Regions from separate parts of the Carnobacterium antarcticum genome, predicted to be linked through region 2. Evidence: riboswitches for the same ligand, from Rfam matches in the RefSeq annotation. Region 2 holds a riboswitch; the other holds the start of a gene.
The links. Region 2 has a riboswitch for FMN ahead of ribD (bifunctional diaminohydroxyphosphoribosylaminopyrimidine deaminase/5-amino-6-(5-phosphoribosylamino)uracil reductase RibD). Riboswitches for the same ligand answer to the same signal wherever they lie in the genome.
Positions count from the first base shown of each region.

Region 1 (4,428 bases), 610 kb from region 2:
CTGAATTTCAACCGGCGCAAATCAGCAATTTCCTCAATAGAATGGCCGTTCAATAAATACTTTTGCGTTATAGCTGCACTTTGGGTAATGCCGCTATAGTCTCTTGCCGTTTCAGAATAAATTGAAAAAAATAAAGGAACCATTTGTGGCTGTCGTTCAATCCATTCGATCAATTCAGCTAAACAATCTGTCAATATTATTTCAGCTTCAAGAGGTTCGATACCATAATGTTCAGCTAATTGTCTTCGTGTTTTTCCAATCTTTCCATGGCCGGTTAGATAAGCAACGATGATCTCAGCATTAGTTTCTGTCAGCTCATTTAATAAAAATAACCATTCTTTGCCAAATTGCTGGGCTAAAGTTTGCTTATCTTGATGATGTTGATTTAACCAATTTTTTAACCAGATTTGATTTTTCCATTCTTTTTCCAATGGCAAATAGCGTTTATTGCCATGGCGAACCTCTGATAAAACTTGGGTAACAAATAAACATTTACGCCAAAAATAGGCGTTAACAGCTCCATTTTTCAATTGATTTAAATGAACTGGATAAGTATGCTTCATAAAGTACTGTTGATAGCCTTTAGCTCCAATTTCTGTTAATTGATACCCTTCTCCTTCGGAATCTGCTGTAATCAATTCTAAACGTTCCATTTTGTTTATTAGGCGTTCAAATTGTTGTCGTTTTATTTTTGGAAACAAAGAAAAATAAGCTGTTAAACGGTATTGTTGAGCATTATACAATATCGAAGCTGTTCTTTTTCCTGTAAGTATATGGTAAATGGTAGAGGATTTTTTCGAAACATCATTTGAAAACAACGACAAACAAAAGTTTTCAAAATAAGTCAATTTCACCAAAGTAGTCTCCTCCTCTTTCTTTGTTTCATTTGATTATTGTTACTGCTTATTTTTAATGCTTCTTCTTATTCTAATATACCAAATATTTAGAAAATATAATGGGAAATACATAAATTACTTTATTTTTTATTGCATTAAACAAAAATGGGCTCGTTACGATCACGAGTCCCATTTCTTTATTTAATATACAATTTAATTTCTATTTTCCATAACTGAAATTAGAGAGCTTATTGCGAACGATCCAGGGTTTCATTTTAGCGAAAAGAATAACGAAAACACTGCTGACGATTATTCCTTTCGCCAGGTTGAAGGGTACTACACCGTAAAAAACGTATTGTTGTATCGGACCAACGCTGAAGTTTAAAACGGCAAAATAAAGCGGGATCAGCACATAAGCATTCAAGAACGATAGGATCGTCGTTAAAGAGAGGGTTCCAATCACATTAGCAAAAACGATGGTTTGCGTGTTTTCTACTTTATTGCGCATAATATAATAAATCGGCAAACAATAAGCTAACGAGGCAATCAAGCTAGCCGCATCACCAATAGGATACCCTGCATCTCCGCCAGTTTGAATATAATGAAGAACCGTCCGGATCACAGCTACCATTATTCCCCCTACAGGACCATATAAAAACATACCTAACAATACAGGAATATCACTGAAATCTATTTTCAAAAAAGAAACTCCAGGGATAATGGGAAAAGCGAAAAACATTAGGACGAAGGCGACCGCTGCAAGCATCGAAACTCCTACTAGTCTTTTTGTGTTACTATTTTGCATAAAAATCCTCCTAAAAGGATTCATCAGCTTGAGCATTTTGAGCTTACCGAAGAATACTAGTCAAAAAAATATGCCCGTCTAATTTTTCTTCAGAAAAATCAAACAGAGCATAAGAACATTAGTACATTCAAATAAGCCCCATCTTCTTTATCCAGACTTTACTGTCGGTACTGGAATTAAACCAGTTCAACCAGATAATGCTACCTAGCTCGTGGACTATACCACCGGTCGGGAATTACACCCTGCCCCTGAAGACGAATCTATTATTTTTTTAGTACATCATCTGTACTCCTAAAGTATACTAAACTTAAGAGTATTTTGCAAGAGTTTTACTTACTTTTTATACGTTTGTTTCGTTAGGATCAATATAAGGAAAACGCATGGCGAAAACTGTCTCTTCATTTGGAACACTTTTAACCTCAATAGTGCCGCCATGTTCTTCAATAATATTTTTTACGATTGATAATCCAATCCCAGTACCCGTCTGATTGGTTTTATAAACCGTTCTAGATTTATCCGCCTTATAAAAGCGATCAAAAATATAGGGAATATCTTCTTCCATTATGCCAATGCCGTTGTCTATCACTTCCATAACAACTTCATCAAAAACTTTATCTAAATGAACCCATAATTTGACTTCTCTATTTTCTCGTTCCGCCATAGCAGTATGCCGTATAGCATTGTTGATCAAATTGACAAATACTTGGTTCATCTTGTCTTCATCCATCTCGTATGTTTGCACTCCTGGATCGATTTTAAGGGTTAACCTTACATGACTGCTTCCAGCTATACGATTAAAACGCGCCATCAACTTTCTGAAAAACGGTTCTAAAATGACATCTTCACGAATCAAATCAATATGACCTGCTTCCATTCTAGATAAATCCAGCATTTCGTTGACCATTCGATTCATCCGTTTCGATTCTTCGCCGATGATACTCGCCATCTCATGTTTTTCTGCTTCTGTTTCAGCTATATCGTCTAAAATGGCCTCACTGTAACCTTGTATCATTACTAAAGGTGTTCGTAATTCATGAGAAACGTTATTGATAAAATCGACGCGCATTTTATCCAAACGCCGTTCTTTTGTTAAATCTTGCAACGATACTAGAACTCCCCGGACGTTTTCTAACCCTTCATCAAATAAAGGAACTAATGTGATTTCGAAATAAATGTCATTAAAGGTAGCATCGTAATAAACTTTTTCAGATTTTTCAATCACTTCATCTATTTGATCTGCTATCACTTCCGGCACAGCCGTTTCTTCTATCCCTTCCAACTTATACCAATTATGCAAAAACTCTTCGCCAATCGGATTAGACATCAGCAAAGTTTTATCTTGATTGTAGTATAAAATACCGGTTGAGATCGAAGTAACAATGTTTTCTAACAATTCTTTTTCTTGTCGAGTTGCCGTTCCAGTGGTTTCCAATGATTTCCGCATTTTATTCATGGCTAAAGCAAGTTGTGAGATTTCATCTTTATAATGTATTGGAGCTTGTTGTGAAAAATCATTTTTTGCATATTCAAAAGCAATGTCTCTTAATTCGTTCAAAGGCTTCCCTAAACGATTTTGCAAATAATAAAAAAGACCAATTGCTAACAATCCATAAAGAGCAAAATTAATCAGAGACCAGATATTCATTTTTTGTTGTGTTGCGTTTAAAAAAGACAAATCTCCAAACGAATACAATGTTCCCTTTTGTCCATTGAACTCGAAAGTTTTCATGCGGAAAATAAATACAGACTCTGCGTTTTTTTTATTTTCATGTTCGCTTATGATCTCAGTATCTTTTCCAGCTTTCATCGCTTTTTTTACTTTTTCATCAGCGAGTAAAATCTCTTTAGAAGAAGGCGTCAATTGTTCAGACACATTGTAAGAGGTACTGACAGGTTGACCATCTAAATAAATCGACATAAACACATGGGTATCGTGCGCTTTCAACTTATCCAAGTGATCGATTAAAAACTGAGGATCTTCTTCTAAATATGTTTCTGTCGTTTTTATTGAGGCTCTATAATCGGATAGATAATTGTTTTCAACATTTTTTTGATAGATGCTGCCGTATATCTGATTGGTCGTAATAAAGCAAAACCCTACGATAAGCATAGTGACTGCCCATACACGAAAGGTGATGTTGTTTAATTTAATCATCACTTAACCTACTTCTTTTCTTCAGGATAGGAATTAAATTTGTACCCTAATCCCCAAACAGTCACAATCATTTTTGCAGCCGCCTCAGATTGCTTGGTCAATTTTTCCCGTAATCGTTTAATATGGGTATCTACTGTTCTCAGATCTCCAAAAAATTCATATTTCCATACTTCGCGTAAGAGTTGTTCTCTACCGAAAATTTGATTTGGCGATTGGATCAAATACAATAATAAGTCATATTCTTTTGGCGTTAAATTAACCGGTTTTCCATCCGCTAAAACACGGTGTGACTGATTATCGATTTCAATATTAGGCATCACGATCAAATCGGGATTTTCTTTTTCTTCTTCTTTTTTAGTATGGGTTCTTTTCAAAACTGCCGACACTCGTAAGACAACTTCGCGTGGACTGAAAGGTTTTACAATATAATCATCTGCTCCTACTTCAAATCCTTGAATCCGGTTGATTTCTTCCCCTTTGGCCGTTAACATCATAATAGGTGTATTTTTGTGCTCGCGTAATTTTTCAGCAACTTCAATACCATCCATTTTAGGCAACATAAGATCCAATAAAATTAAATCATAATCGTTTTCTAATGCAAGGTTTAATGCATCTTCTCCATTATCTGTTTC
Region 1 covers NZ_CP010796.1:333,413-337,840, reverse strand. Annotated here, with positions in the region: gene NY10_RS01760 (YpbB family protein) at 1-854, opposite strand, end outside; gene NY10_RS01755 (ECF transporter S component) at 1,057-1,641, opposite strand; FMN riboswitch at 1,778-1,901, opposite strand; gene NY10_RS01750 (sensor histidine kinase) at 1,982-3,796, opposite strand; gene NY10_RS01745 (response regulator transcription factor) at 3,805-4,428, opposite strand, start outside.
Region 1: it holds a riboswitch for FMN, as region 2 does, so the genes downstream of both, NY10_RS01755 (ECF transporter S component) here and ribD (bifunctional diaminohydroxyphosphoribosylaminopyrimidine deaminase/5-amino-6-(5-phosphoribosylamino)uracil reductase RibD) in region 2, are expected to answer to the same signal.

Region 2 (4,428 bases):
CCACTTAATAGTTCTGTATTTTCATCTGCTAATCAAGAGAATGCTGTTAGGAGAGAGAATCTGCTGGTTTATTTAAAGCAAATGGATAAAATCAAACCTAAACTGATACTTGTTGGAGAAGCACCAGGGTATAGAGGTAGCCGACTTACCGGAGTTCCTTTTACCAGTGAACATTTGCTGATGAATAACGTGAAGGGGTTAGAACTATTTGGCAAGGAAAACGGTTATAAACTGCCTTCGGAAAAAGACAAGCTGTTAAAAGAAGCAACGGCTACCATTATATGGAATACACTTTTAGAACAGGATATTGTCTCATTAGGATGGAATGCTTTTCCTTTTCACCCTCATAAAAAAGACAACGGCAAAAGCAATCGGATGCCAACAAAGAAAGAACTTTTGATGGGAGAAATGTTTCTTATTCAAATGATTGAAATGTTTCAGATTGAAAAGGTTGTTGCGGTAGGCAATAAAGCGGAAGAAAGCCTTCATCAGCTGGGAATAGAGTGTCTGAAAGTAAGACATCCTGCTCAAGGCGGAAAAAATGCATTTGTTCAAGGAATAAAGCGAATCAAATAAGAATGAACTAACGAATACAACAGTTGAATAATCTTGAATAGGAAGAGTGTCTTCTATCGTGTTGTAGGAATAATTTAGTTGTTCTAGGAATCAGTATTTATAATCGATATAATAAGAGCAACTATTTTTTTAGAGGAGTGATTTATATGACGAATGAACAAAAAGATAGACCGACAACGCAGTATCTTTTACCACATGGCTGGACAATTAATTTGTCTGACAAAGCTGACTTGCTTCAAAATAACGATGGTAAAGTTGCAATCATTCTTAAGTCAAAAAACTTTGGAGATGTCTCGCCTGTTGTATTTGATGTATTGGAGAACAGTATTCATGTGCAGTCCTTGCCGCATTTCGCAGAACGAGTATCTTTCACATTAGATAAAGAAATTGAATTGGTGTTTAATTCTTTTGTTTACGAACAAGGATAAATAAAGCTCACTGTTTATTTTTAAGAAGTTCAGTTTTAGAAAAGAAAAGTAACAAAAAAGGCTCATTTGACGAGCTTTTTTGTTACTACTCTTCTTTCTTGCTGTAAATTTCATAAGCAAAATATCCGCCTAATAAGCCGATTCCAGCTCCTAAACTAAGTGTAGATAATAAAGAAATGGGAAAAAATGAGCTTGAAATCATACCAATAATACAACCAAGAAGCATGCCTAGTGGTATCAAACTATTTAGTAAATCTTGAGCGCCTTTGGTTTTTTTCTTACCCAAGGTACCATGATCGTGCTTTTGTTTAAGTTTTGTAACTACAAATATCCCGATTACCCCTACTATTATCATAGGGAGTAAAATAAGTGCAATTTCTATTACTGAGCTCATACTCAAATCTCCTTCATTTTTTAATCTGAATTGATTCTACCATACTTAATTAATACAGCTAACCAACTGCTTCAAAAAATTAAATCACTATTGACATTAGTTTTGTTTCACTATACTCTTACAGTACAAAAGTAAATAAGTCTTCAGGGCAGGGTGCAAGTCCCTACCGGTGGTAAAGCCCACGAGCCGCAAGGCAGATTCGGTTAGATTCCGAAGCCGACAGTATAGTCTGGATAAAGCGAAGACAAACTAATTGCTGAACAATGAAGATGATTGAAGTCTTATTTGAGATGGATGGAAATCGTGAGTTTATGATGCAGCTATTAAACCGTCTTATTTAACGATAAGCCAAGCCCTGGATGTAAATCTTGGGCTTTTTTGTATAGTGTTTGAAAAATTAAATAGTCTTCAGGGCAGGGCGAAAGTCCCTACCGGTGGTAAAGCCCACGAGCCGCGAGGCAGATTCGGTTAGATTCCGAAGCCGACAGTTATAGTCTGGATAAAAGAAGACATCAGTTTTAAAGAACAAAAGCAACCGTGTACATAGTATGCGGATTTATTTGTGGTGTCTTTATAAACAAAAATGACGAAAGCCCTGAGAAGAAATTCTTAGGGCTTTTTATTTGGGAAGGGGTGAGAGGATTGGATGAAGAATATATGCAGCTTGCATTGAATTTAGCCAAGAAAGGCAAAGGATGGACGTCGCCGAATCCTTTAGTGGGTGCTGTGGTTGTTAAAGATGGAAGAGTGATTGGTCAGGGATATCATGAAACATACGGGCAGCCTCATGCGGAAGTAAATGCGGTTGCATCAGCAAAAGAAGATGTGGCAGGAGCAACGTTGTATGTCACGCTAGAGCCTTGTTCGCATTTGGGAAGAACGCCTCCTTGCTCAGACTTGTTGATAGAGAAAAAGATTCAACGAGTCGTGGTTGGGACGTTCGATCCGAATCCATTAGTGGCTGGAAAAGGGATTGAAAGGATTCGTAATGCTGGAGTTGAAGTGGACGTAGGTGTCTTGGAAAAAGAATGCCAACTATTGAATGAAGTGTTTATGAAATACATTATCACTAAAGAACCTTTTGTTGTGATGAAAACGGCGATGTCACTAGACGGAAAAATAGCGACAGTGACGGGTGAATCTCAATGGATCTCTGGAGAAGCTTCCAGGCAGCAGGTACATAATTTGCGTCATGAATTGTCTGGGATCATGGTCGGGGTCGAAACGGTTATCAGAGACGATCCGAAGCTAACTGCCAGAGGGCCAAATAGCAAAAATCCCATTAGAATTGTGGTGGATAGTCAGCTCAGAATTCCGCTGGCGTCAACGGTATTGACTCAGCAGGATACAGCTAAAACAATCGTAGCGGCTACTGAAAGAGCCGATAGCGAAAGAGTAAAAACGTTAAAGCAAATGGGCGTTGAAGTCATTGTGACTAAAGAGAAGTCTGGGAGAGTTGATTTGCGGGAATTAATGAAAACACTAGGTGCCATGGGAATCGACAGTGTTTTGCTGGAAGGCGGTGCGGCATTGAATTTTTCAGCCTTGGAAGAAGGCATTGTGGATAAAATGCAGGTTTATATTGCGCCAAAAATCATCGGAGGAAAGCATGCTAAAACAGCTGTTGAAGGGGCAGGCGTTGCAGATTTGAAAGAGGCTTTTCAACTGAATCGGATGACAGCTGGGATGGTTGGAGAGGATCTAGTTGTAGAAGGCTATCTGGATAAATAAAGAGAAGCAATCGATTGGAGGAAGTCTCATGTTTACTGGAATTATTGAAGAAGTGGGAACCGTTAAGTCGATCCAAAGCGGAAAAAGTTCTTCAGTTCTCAGAATAAAAGGGCAAAAAGTAGTGCAAGGAACGCGTATTGGGGACAGTATCGCAACAAACGGTATTTGTTTGACTGTGACGAAGATAGAAAACGATTCTTTTGAAGCAGATGTTATGTCTGAATCATTAAAAAGGACGAATATCGGAACATTGATTCCCGGAAGTTTCGTCAATCTAGAACGGGCACTGAGTTTGGAAACTCGGCTTGGCGGACATATCGTTAGCGGCCACATCGATGGAACTGGACAGATCAGCGAATTTAAACGCGACGATAATGCTGTTTGGCTCACAATTGAAACTGATCCTGGGATATTACGGTACATTATTGAAAAAGGCTCCATTGCTATTGATGGTGTAAGTTTGACTGTCGCGGCGGTGGATGATCAATCTTTTCAAGTTTCTATTATCCCACATACAGGAGAGGAAACGGTGTTGCTGTGTAAGCAACCGGGGGATACTGTAAACCTGGAATGCGACATGATTGGAAAGTATGTCGAGAAATTATTAGGACTGAATTCGAAAAAACAACCTCAAGAGAGCAGTCGAATAACGCAAGATTATTTGCAGGAAAACGGGTTCTTTTAGAACAGATAGGAGCAAACCATGTTTAATACAATTGAAGAATTATTGGCTGATTTAAAGGCTGGAAAAAATATCTTATTGGTGGATGATGAAGATCGAGAAAATGAAGGGGATGTTATCTGCGCTGCTGAATTTGCGACGGCAGAAAATGTGAATTTTATGGCTGCCTATGCTAAAGGCTTGATTTGTATGCCAATGACTAAAACATATACGAAGAAGTTAGCCTTGCCGCAAATGAGTTTGGACAATACAGACAATCACGAAACAGCGTTTACCGTTTCAGTGGACCACGTAGCGACTACAACGGGGATTTCAGCGGGAGAACGGTCATTGACAGCTATGCAATTAGTTTCGGATGATGCGAAACCGGAAGATTTTAGAAGACCAGGGCATATGTTCCCGTTAGAAGCGGTGGAAGGAGGCGTGTTAACTCGAAATGGACATACTGAAGCTACGGTTGACTTGATGCGATTGGCAGGCTTGCAGCCAGTGGGATTGTGCTGTGAAATCATGAAAGAAGACGGAACGATGGCAAGAAGAGATGATTTGCTATCGTTGGCCAAAGAGCATGGATTGAAGATCGGGACAATTGCAGATTTGATTGACTACCGGAAAGC
Region 2 covers NZ_CP010796.1:2,332,418-2,336,845, forward strand. Annotated here, with positions in the region: gene NY10_RS11000 (uracil-DNA glycosylase) at 82-576, shown strand; gene NY10_RS11005 (hypothetical protein) at 723-1,004, shown strand; gene NY10_RS11010 (hypothetical protein) at 1,090-1,398, opposite strand; FMN riboswitch at 1,534-1,648, shown strand; FMN riboswitch at 1,799-1,913, shown strand; gene ribD (bifunctional diaminohydroxyphosphoribosylaminopyrimidine deaminase/5-amino-6-(5-phosphoribosylamino)uracil reductase RibD) at 2,056-3,129, shown strand; gene NY10_RS11020 (riboflavin synthase) at 3,158-3,814, shown strand; gene NY10_RS11025 (bifunctional 3,4-dihydroxy-2-butanone-4-phosphate synthase/GTP cyclohydrolase II) at 3,833-4,428, shown strand, end outside.